DNA from 4 places in the Mixta intestinalis genome. Region 3 is predicted to be linked to each of the others. Evidence: predicted binding sites of a transcription regulator. Region 3 holds the regulator's gene; each other region holds the start of a gene.
The links. The regulator CRP, encoded in region 3, controls carbon source genes, mostly activating them, when cyclic AMP is high. The targets are predictions, from matches to a motif close to ATGTGANNNNNNTCACAT.
Positions count from the first base shown of each region.

Region 1: a site for CRP is predicted at 1,009-1,026, ahead of C7M51_RS06680 (sugar transporter). Genes of this name have one in related genera too.
Region 2: a site for CRP is predicted at 975-992, ahead of C7M51_RS00410 (iron-containing alcohol dehydrogenase). Genes of this name have one in related genera too.
Region 4: a site for CRP is predicted at 1,031-1,048, ahead of C7M51_RS18255 (PTS mannitol transporter subunit IICBA). Genes of this name have one in related genera too.

Region 1 covers NZ_CP028271.1:1,424,699-1,426,906, reverse strand. Annotated here, with positions in the region: gene C7M51_RS06680 (sugar transporter) at 1-947, opposite strand, end outside; gene oqxR (efflux pump transcriptional repressor OqxR) at 1,323-1,808, shown strand.
Region 2 covers NZ_CP028271.1:102,242-104,449, reverse strand. Annotated here, with positions in the region: gene dtnK (D-threonate kinase) at 1-844, opposite strand, end outside; gene C7M51_RS00410 (iron-containing alcohol dehydrogenase) at 1,113-2,208, shown strand, end outside.
Region 3 covers NZ_CP028271.1:4,199,434-4,201,641, forward strand. Annotated here, with positions in the region: gene C7M51_RS19400 (YccS/YhfK family putative transporter) at 1-737, opposite strand, end outside; gene crp (cAMP-activated global transcriptional regulator CRP) at 800-1,432, opposite strand; gene C7M51_RS19410 (OsmC family protein) at 1,731-2,138, shown strand; gene C7M51_RS19415 (phosphoribulokinase) at 2,144-2,208, opposite strand, start outside.
Region 4 covers NZ_CP028271.1:3,933,941-3,936,148, forward strand. Annotated here, with positions in the region: gene C7M51_RS18255 (PTS mannitol transporter subunit IICBA) at 1-770, opposite strand, end outside; gene C7M51_RS18260 (DUF3053 domain-containing protein) at 1,253-1,969, opposite strand.

The DNA.
Region 1 (2,208 bases), 1.9 Mb from region 3:
AGGCCTATCGTCATCATGCCCATCCCCCAGACAATGCAAAGCACCGATACGGCAAACGGGTGTACCGCCGCAAGCAGCAGCAGCCCCATACAGAGGGTGATCAGCCCAATCGCGCTCAGCAGTAGCGCCGAAGGGAGTTTATTGCCGAGCAGACTGAAAATAATGCTGCCGATAATACCGGCGCTGCCAAAGATCAACAGCAAAAAGGTCGTGAAGTTCTCACCCTGCGAGGCGATCGCCTGCATAAAAGGCTCGATATAGCTGTAGGCGGTATAGTGCGCCGTCACTACCAGCGTCACCAGGAAATACATACTGACCAGCGCCGGACGTTTAAACAGCATCGGCACGCTGCTAAGCGAACCGGTATGTTCGCTGGGCAGTTTCGGCAGCAGCTTAACCAGGATTAGCATCAGGGCCAGCGCTGAGACACCAATCATGCCAAAAGTAGTACGCCAGCCCAGGTACTGACCGATAATGCGTCCGATCGGCACGCCTAATACCATCGCCAGCGCGGTGCCGGTAGCCAGCATGCTGAGCGCCTGGGTTTTCTTACCGGCAGGCGCAACGCGAATCGCCAGCGAAGCGGTGATTGACCAGAAAATCGCATGCGCCAGCGCAATACCGATGCGCGAAGCCACCAGCACCCAAAAATTCCATGCCAGCAGCGATAGCACATGACTCAGGGTGAACAGCATGAAAATAGCGGTGAGCAGTAAACGCCGCTCGATATTGCGCGTGACCAGCATCAGCGGCAGCGACATTAACGCCACCACCCAGGCGTAGATAGTCAGCATTACGCCCACCTCCGGCGTTTTCATCGCAAACGAGGCGGCGATATCGGAAAGCAGGCCCACCGGAACAAATTCAGTGGTATTAAAAATAAAAGCTGCCACAGCCAGCAGCACAACTCGTAGCCAGGCTGTTTTACGGGAAACGGGTGTTTGCATGGGATTTACTGAATGCCAGACGCATGAAAGAGTTAAAGAAGATAGTGATGTTAGCATCAAAAGGTGACGTGCATCACATTACGCCGTCTATTGTGGTTGATTTAACGTGCAAGTGAAACAGTGAAAATAAAAAAAACGGCGCGGTGGGGCAGAAGGCTGACCTGAATTTTATCGCGCTCTGTTTACCTTGCCTGAAGCGCATCGCCCGCCAGCCGGGCTTTACTGGGGGCAGACGGGGGAGATATTTATGAATATGTGCCCCCGCCTGCGGGTTATCTTCAAAAAAGTAACTGTGTTTGTTATATTATTTTGCATTGATTCTTCACCGCCGTGGCCCCAAAAAGAACCATATCCGCCGTAACCCAGGATGATGAAATGTTAGATTACCGCTTCCCGACAGCTTTGCAGATGGTTTTGAGCGTAGCGATGGCGGAGCAATCAGGAAAACGTTCCACCAGCGCCATTCTGGCGTATGGTCTGGAAGCAAATCCCAGCTTTATTCGTAAATTAATGGTGCCGCTTACGCGTGATGGCATTATTGTTTCCACGTTGGGCCGCACCGGTTCGATTCATCTTGGACGCCCGGCCGATCAAATTACGCTACGCGATATTTATGTTTCGGTGATCGAGGATAAAAAAATCTGGGCCTCACGACCTGAGGTTCCGGCCCGCTGCGTGGTTAGCGCTAACGCCTGCTGGTACTTTAAGTCTATCGCTCAGGAGGCGGAAGAGGCCTCGCTGAAAGTGCTGGCGAAGCGTACGGTAGCCGATGCGCTGGAAGAGCTACAGAAAAAAGATACCAGCGGCTGCGATGCCGTCCCGGAACCCGAACCGGAAGATCTGAGTAAGAAGAGCCGCTAAATGCGGCTTTTTTTATGGTTAAAATAAGCCCGCTATGGCGTATTACGCGGCGATTGCCGGAGCGTATTCAGCGGCTCAGGCAGGCCTGAATGGTTTATTTCATTAGTTACAACATACTATAGGGCTAAGAATTAAACCACATCAGCATTGTGCAACTATAAAAGTCAACCAGAGAAAAACGGGGAATATTTACCGGTTAAAAAGATGTTTTGCTTAAGTGATTGATATTAAGTATGAAAATAACACGTCGTTAATCATAGTAACATTCCTGATGCTCTTCATTTTTATCCATAATTTTATTATAGATATAGCCAAATATGCACCATAAAAGAAAAGCCGTTACTATCCATAACATTACTGATGTCATCCTAAAAATAAACGCGGGGCATCTTATCTTTGT
Region 2 (2,208 bases), 600 kb from region 3:
GCGCCTGAATCGCGTCCTCATCGGCCTGCAGCAGCTGCGCCGCATCCAGCTCAACCACCTGCGCGCGCTGGCTGCGCAGCGCCAGCTCAACCTGACGGCGGGTGGCTTCGCTCATCGAACCGGCAACCACCAGCACCGGTAAGGTTTGCTGCGCGGGCAGCCAGGCGCTAACCGGCAGCGCGCTGGCCAGTCCGGCTGCCCCTACCAGCAGCGGCGTTTGCGATAACGACAGCGCTACGGTGGCAATGTGGGTTAAATCCTGCTCCGTTAACGCATCCACCACTGCGATGGTGGGCGTACCTTGCTGATACTGACGCAGCAGCGCGGGCAGCTCGCCGTTGTGCAGCGACGCCAGCGTAATTTCCGTTACCGGCAATGCGCTTTGCTGCGCCAGGATAGTTTTAATCCGTGAAGCAACAATGGGCGTGCGCGGATCGCTGGCAAACTCGGTTTGTGCCAGCGGCGTGCCGTTAACCAGGCATTCGCCCTCCAGCGTGGTACGGCCCGCGCCGGGAATAGCCGCCGCCACCAGCGCCAGCGATTTGCCGCTGGCAAGCAGCGCCGCTTCGATTTCCGCGCCAACGTTGCCGCGAAAAGTGGAATCAATTTTTTTGTAGATCAGCAATTCTGGCTGCTGCCAGTTAGCCAGCGCCGCCGTTACCGCCTGTGCCGCTGCTTCAGCGTCACAGGCGCGGCTTTCGGTATTCACTACCAGCACATCGGCGCGTGCTGAAGGTTTCTGCTGTAAAGAGAACACTACTTCGGTATGCGCTCCCTTCTTTGCCAGCTGAACGCCGGTGTCGTTGGCACCGGTAAAGTCATCAGCAATGACCAGCAATTTCATAGCCTCTCCTTGTTCACTGCGTTACTGCTTCGCCAGCAGGGTGGTTGCCATCGTTCTTCATATCCCCTCGTCGTGCCAGGAAGGCTAATTCCAGACCGTGAATTGATTATATTCAATCATGATTGATTAAATGTGAGCAATCTCAAATTAATAAAAAGCGATATACCCTATAAATTTGGGCAACCGTGCACAGGCCATTTTTTGAATCTGATGAAATGTAATCATTTTCTTAAACGGCCCCGGCTTTACGAGAGGAAAAGCAGATTTTATGAACATCAACAGCACCCTTATCAGCGGCTACCAGGCGCTTAATGACATCAGCTATCTGATGCAGAACCGGCGCAACCTGCTGCTGGTGACGGATAAGAACATCATCGCGATTCCTGCGGTGGCGGAACTGATTGAACGGCTGCGCCGTCAGGCGACGACGTTCACCCTCATTGATACCGTACCGCCCGAACCAAGCCAGCACGACGTGGCCGCGCTACTGAGTGATATTGAAGGCGATCAGGTAGAGATGGTTATCGGCGTCGGCGGCGGCAGCGTTCTGGACGTGGCGAAACTGCTGTCGGTACTGCGTGCGCCGGACGCGCCGACGCTGGAGGCGTTGTTGAACGGCGTAAAACCCACCGCGCGCCTGCCTTCACTATTGATCCCTACCACCGCCGGTACCGGTTCAGAAGCCACCCCGAACGCCATTCTGGCAATTCCGGAACAGCAGACCAAAGTGGGGATTATCTCGCCGGTCATGCTGCCCGATTACGTGGCGCTGGTGCCGGAGCTAACAACCAGTATGCCGCCTCATATCGCCTCCTCCACCGGCATTGATGCGCTCTGTCATCTGATTGAATGCTTTACCGCTACGGTGGCAAACCCGGTTAGCGATAACTATGCGCTGATCGGCCTGAAAAAATTATTCGCCAGCCTGGAAACCAGCGTCGCCGAGCCGCATAACCTGGAAGCGCGACTGGATATGCTGTGGGCCTCTTATTACGGCGGCGCGGCGATTGCGCATGCCGGTACGCACCTGGTACATGCCCTCTCCTACCCGCTGGGCGGCAAATATCATCTGCCGCACGGCGTGGCAAATGCCATTCTGCTGGCCCCCTGCATGCGGGCCGTGCGCCCGGCAGCGGTGAGCAAATTCGCGCAGGCGTGGGATCTGCTGCCCAACGCCGATACCACCCTGAATGAGGAAGAAAAATCCCACGCGCTGGTGGATTATTTCGCCGCGCTGGTGCGCCGCCTGAAGCTGCCCGCCAGCCTTGAAGAGTTGGGTATTGGGGCCGATCAGCTGCCCGCACTGGTCACCTCGGCGCTGGAAGTGCAGCGCCTGATCAAGAACGTTCCCACCGAGGTTAGCG
Region 3 (2,208 bases):
AGGCTGACGGAAATGTGCTCCTGTAGATCGAGCGCGACCTGAAAGGCGCGCGTCAGACGTTGATGGCTGTGATCGCGATTGGCGGCCAGCATATGCATTTGCTGATAGCAGGTATTGATCAGATCGACCGCTTTTTGCTGGCGCGCCAGCAGCGGCGGCAGCGCTTTTTCCGGATCGGTAAGCTGCGTGAGCAGGGTATATTTTGCTTCACAGTAGTCGGCCAGCTCACGGTAGAGCAGGCTTAGCGTTTCACGCAGCGGCTGTTCTTTCCAGAGACGAAACCAGAGCCAGTTAAACAGCCCATACCAGAAAGTACCTGCGATATAGAGCAGCGGCGGCACCCAGATGGGCATTTGCCCCACCAGGCCGAGAGTGAAAATCGCGGCAATCAGCGAGGCTGGAAGCAGACGGGCATGTAGCGGCCCGATTTCACCGGTAACGCCCAGCAGCAGAGCCATAGTAAAGAGGGTGACGGGCAGCGGAATATGGTGCAGCGAGAGCCACTGAATAAGAAAGCTGCTGAGCGCGAAGAGCGAGCCGCCAACGATCAGCCGTTTGAAGAAGCGTTTATGCGGCGTATCCAGCCCGGCGATATTGCAGCAGGCGGGCACCAGCGAAAACAGCAGTCCCTTTTGCAAATCCCCTAACAGCCAGCCGATCGCCACCGGCAAACAGAGCACCAGCGTCTGACGCAGCGCATAGTTCACTTCAGGATGGTAGATAATTCTCCGCCACATCACCACATCACAAAAATAAACACGGCGTGATGCAGGGCACCACGCCGTGCGATCAATTAAGCTTAACGGGTGCCGTAAACGACAATCGTCTTACCATGAGCGGAGATCAGATTTTGATCCTCCAACATTTTCAGGATGCGTCCCACCGTTTCACGTGAGCAGCCGACAATCTGGCCGATCTCCTGACGGGTGATTTTGATCTGCATACCGTCCGGGTGGGTCATGGCATCAGGCTGTTTTGCCAGATTAAGCAGCGTCTGTGCGATGCGGCCCGTAACGTCGAGGAAAGCTAAATTGCCCACTTTCTCCGAGGTAACCTGCAGACGACGCGCCATCTGAGCAGACAGCCGCATCAGGATATCAGGATTCACCTGAATCAGCTGACGAAATTTTTTGTAGGAAATCTCAGCCACTTCACAAGCGGTTTTTGCCCGTACCCATGCGCTGCGTTCCTGGCCTTCTTCGAACAGGCCAAGCTCGCCAATGAAATCACCTTGGTTGAGGTAGGAGAGGATCATCTCTTTGCCTTCTTCATCCTTGATCAGCACCGCGACTGCACCTTTTACGATGTAATAGAGCGTTTCGGCCTTTTCACCCTGGTGAATCAACGTACTTTTTGATGGATATTTGTGGATATGGCAATGTGACAGGAACCATTCGAGAGTAGGGTCTGTTTGCGGTTTGCCGAGAACCATTCGCTGTTATCCTCTGTTGTAATCGTGCCCTAAATACAGGGGGCAGTTTCCCTGTCAGGCGTTGAAATGGTAAAGCGTTTTCTGTTGGAAATTTATCCGGGCAATTCTGGCGCGCCAGGGCGTGAAAAAGTCCCGTTTTCGTTTCTGAGAACGAAAATATTACAGCTTTGTTTGTAGCACAGCTTTATCCTGGTGTCTCCTGTTGTCTCGCTTCAGCTTGAGGTGAATCGGACAATTGCCGTTTAGCTGCTGAAAGCGTAGGCTGACAGTAAGCGGCATTATCCCGGGAATAATGAATATGCAGGCACGAGTAAAATGGGTGGAAGGACTCACTTTTTTAGGCGAGTCCGCTTCAGGGCATCAGGTTCTGATGGATGGTAACTCCGGCGATAAAGCGCCGAGCCCCATGGAAATGGTGCTGATGGCAGCGGGCGGTTGCAGCGCCGTTGACGTAGTATCGATCCTGCAAAAAGGCCGAAACGCGGTCACCGACTGCGAGGTGCGGCTGACCTCCGAGCGACACGAGCAGGCTCCGCGCATATTTACCCGCATCAACCTGCACTTTATCGTCAGCGGTAAAGGGCTGAGTGACAAAGCGGTAGCGCGCGCCGTTGAGCTTTCTGCGGAAAAATATTGTTCCGTAGCGATTATGCTGGGTAAGGGTGTTGCCATTACCCACAGCTACGAATGCATGGAGATTGCCTGACATCCTTAAGCAACCTGCTTTCCTTCAACCAGACGTTGTACCAGCGGCAGCATGATCAATTCCATCGCCA
Region 4 (2,208 bases), 270 kb from region 3:
TCATGGATGCCGCCGAGGAAATGAATAATCGCCGCGCCACCCGCTGACTGTTTTGCGTTGCCGCGGCCAAAGAACATATAGGCAACCAGCACGCCCATACCCGGACCAGGGTTAGCTTCAATCAGGAAGAAGAGGGATTTACCGGCTTCGCTGGCCTGCTGAATACCGAGCGGCGAGAAGATGCCGTGGTTGATGGCGTTATTCAGGAACAGGATTTTCGCCGGTTCAACAAAGATAGAGGTCAGCGGCAGCAGGTTGTGCTGCACCATAATATTTACGCCGGTAGCGAGAATATGGGAGAGACCTTCTACCAGCGGGCCGATAGCGAGAAACGCCACAATGGCGAGCAGCATACCGATAATACCGGCTGAGAAGTTGTTAACCAGCATCTCAAAGCCGCTTTTGATTTTGCCGTCGATTACCCGGTCAAAGGAACGGATTGCCCAGCCGCCCAGCGGGCCTGCAATCATTGAGCCGAGGAACATCGGCATATCCGCGCCTACGATCACGCCCATTGTGGTGATCGCGCCGACTACGCCGCCGCGATCGCCGCCAACCAGACGACCGCCGGTATAACCAATCAGCAGCGGCAGCAGATAGGAAATCATCGGCCCAACCAGTTTCGCCAGCGTTTCGTTAGGCAACCAGCCGGTTGGAATAAACAGCGCGGTGATGATACCCCAGGCGATGAACGCGCCGATATTGGGCATCACCATGTTACTCAGAAAGCGACCAAAGCTTTGTACTTTGACCTTGACTGATGAGGACATAAAAACACACCTCTTATTGTTACGCGCCGGGAAATAAGAGAGCGCGTGATTTTTGTTAAGACGTTACGGCGAGGGGCCGTTGGATTACTGTATGCAGGCGGACTCTAGCACGCGTTTAGCAAGCTGCGTAGTGAACCCGCCAGAGTGATTAAGATCACAATAAGAGGTAGAGAGAATGGGTGTTTTTAGTGACTATGATCACAGAAAAGCACGGAAAGAAAACCTTTTGGCTAAGTTCGGCAGCAAAAAGTGGTTTTTAATCGTGATAAAGATCACATTTTTATCTGATGGGTTTATGTCAAAAATGTGATTTTTATCACAATAAACTTTTGTTCAAAAATACGTCGGATCACACTTTATCCTGGCATGGAAAAAGAACGGCGTAAAATGTACAGGGATATAGAGTTTAGGCAGAACGGGACGGTAGATTAGAGCAAAAAGGACAGAGAGGGCGTCGGTATTAGCGCCCGACGCCTCAATTGTTACTGGAAACCGCCTTGTACAGCACTTTGTGCCTGCGTCAGCGCCTGTGCTTTCGCTGCGACGTTGCTCATCAGCGTATTATACTGGCTCGCCTGCTGTGACGTGGGGAACTGTACGCCATTATCGTTAAAGCTCACGCGCGCGCCCTGCTGCTGCAGGAAATCGCCCGCCTGCACCACATCCTGACTCAGCGACTGTAGCGCTGGCATCAGCGGCATCAACGAAGCGGCAGGCTGCGTAACCACTTTGGCATAAATACGATCGTAAACCGCTTTTAAGTCATCGGGCTGTTTCAGGGCCGCTTTGCTGCTGTCCGCCTGATTTTTCGCGTTCTGGATCTGCTGTGCTAGCACGTTCAGCGTGCCGCTGGTTTGGCGCAGCGTATCGCGATGGGTCAGATAATCCTGGGGTACGCGAATCGCAGAAAGCTCATCCACTACCGGACGCAGACCCTGATCGACCGCCTTATTCACCTGCTGGGAAAAGTTATAAATAATGGCGTAATCGTTGGTGTAATTGCCGAAGCGTTGTTTCTGATCTTCACTGAGCGCAGGCAGATGTTCGCCGCTACGCATCACGGTATTCTGTAAAAAGTCACTAAAGGCCTTGCGCTGTTCACCTTCTTTATCGCCACAGCCGGTAAGCTGCATAACAATCAGCAGTGCGGCTAAAGGTAGCCACAGACGCATCCAGACGCGAGAAACTCCGGTCGCCATAGCGTTTACTCCTGTAAATTAACGAACTATCTATTTGATTAAGCGGCGTAGCTGCCGCCCTGAGGTGCCTAAAGCATAGATCAATGCGATTAGGCTGAATATCACTATCGTTCAATTAATGAGAATTAACTGAACGCGTGACGCGGCAGGGAGCGAGAGGCAGGTTCGAAGCAGGAATCGGGCCAGAAAAAGCCAGGCTAAATGAAGAAAAGTAAAGGCGGAAGCAAGATCGAAAAATA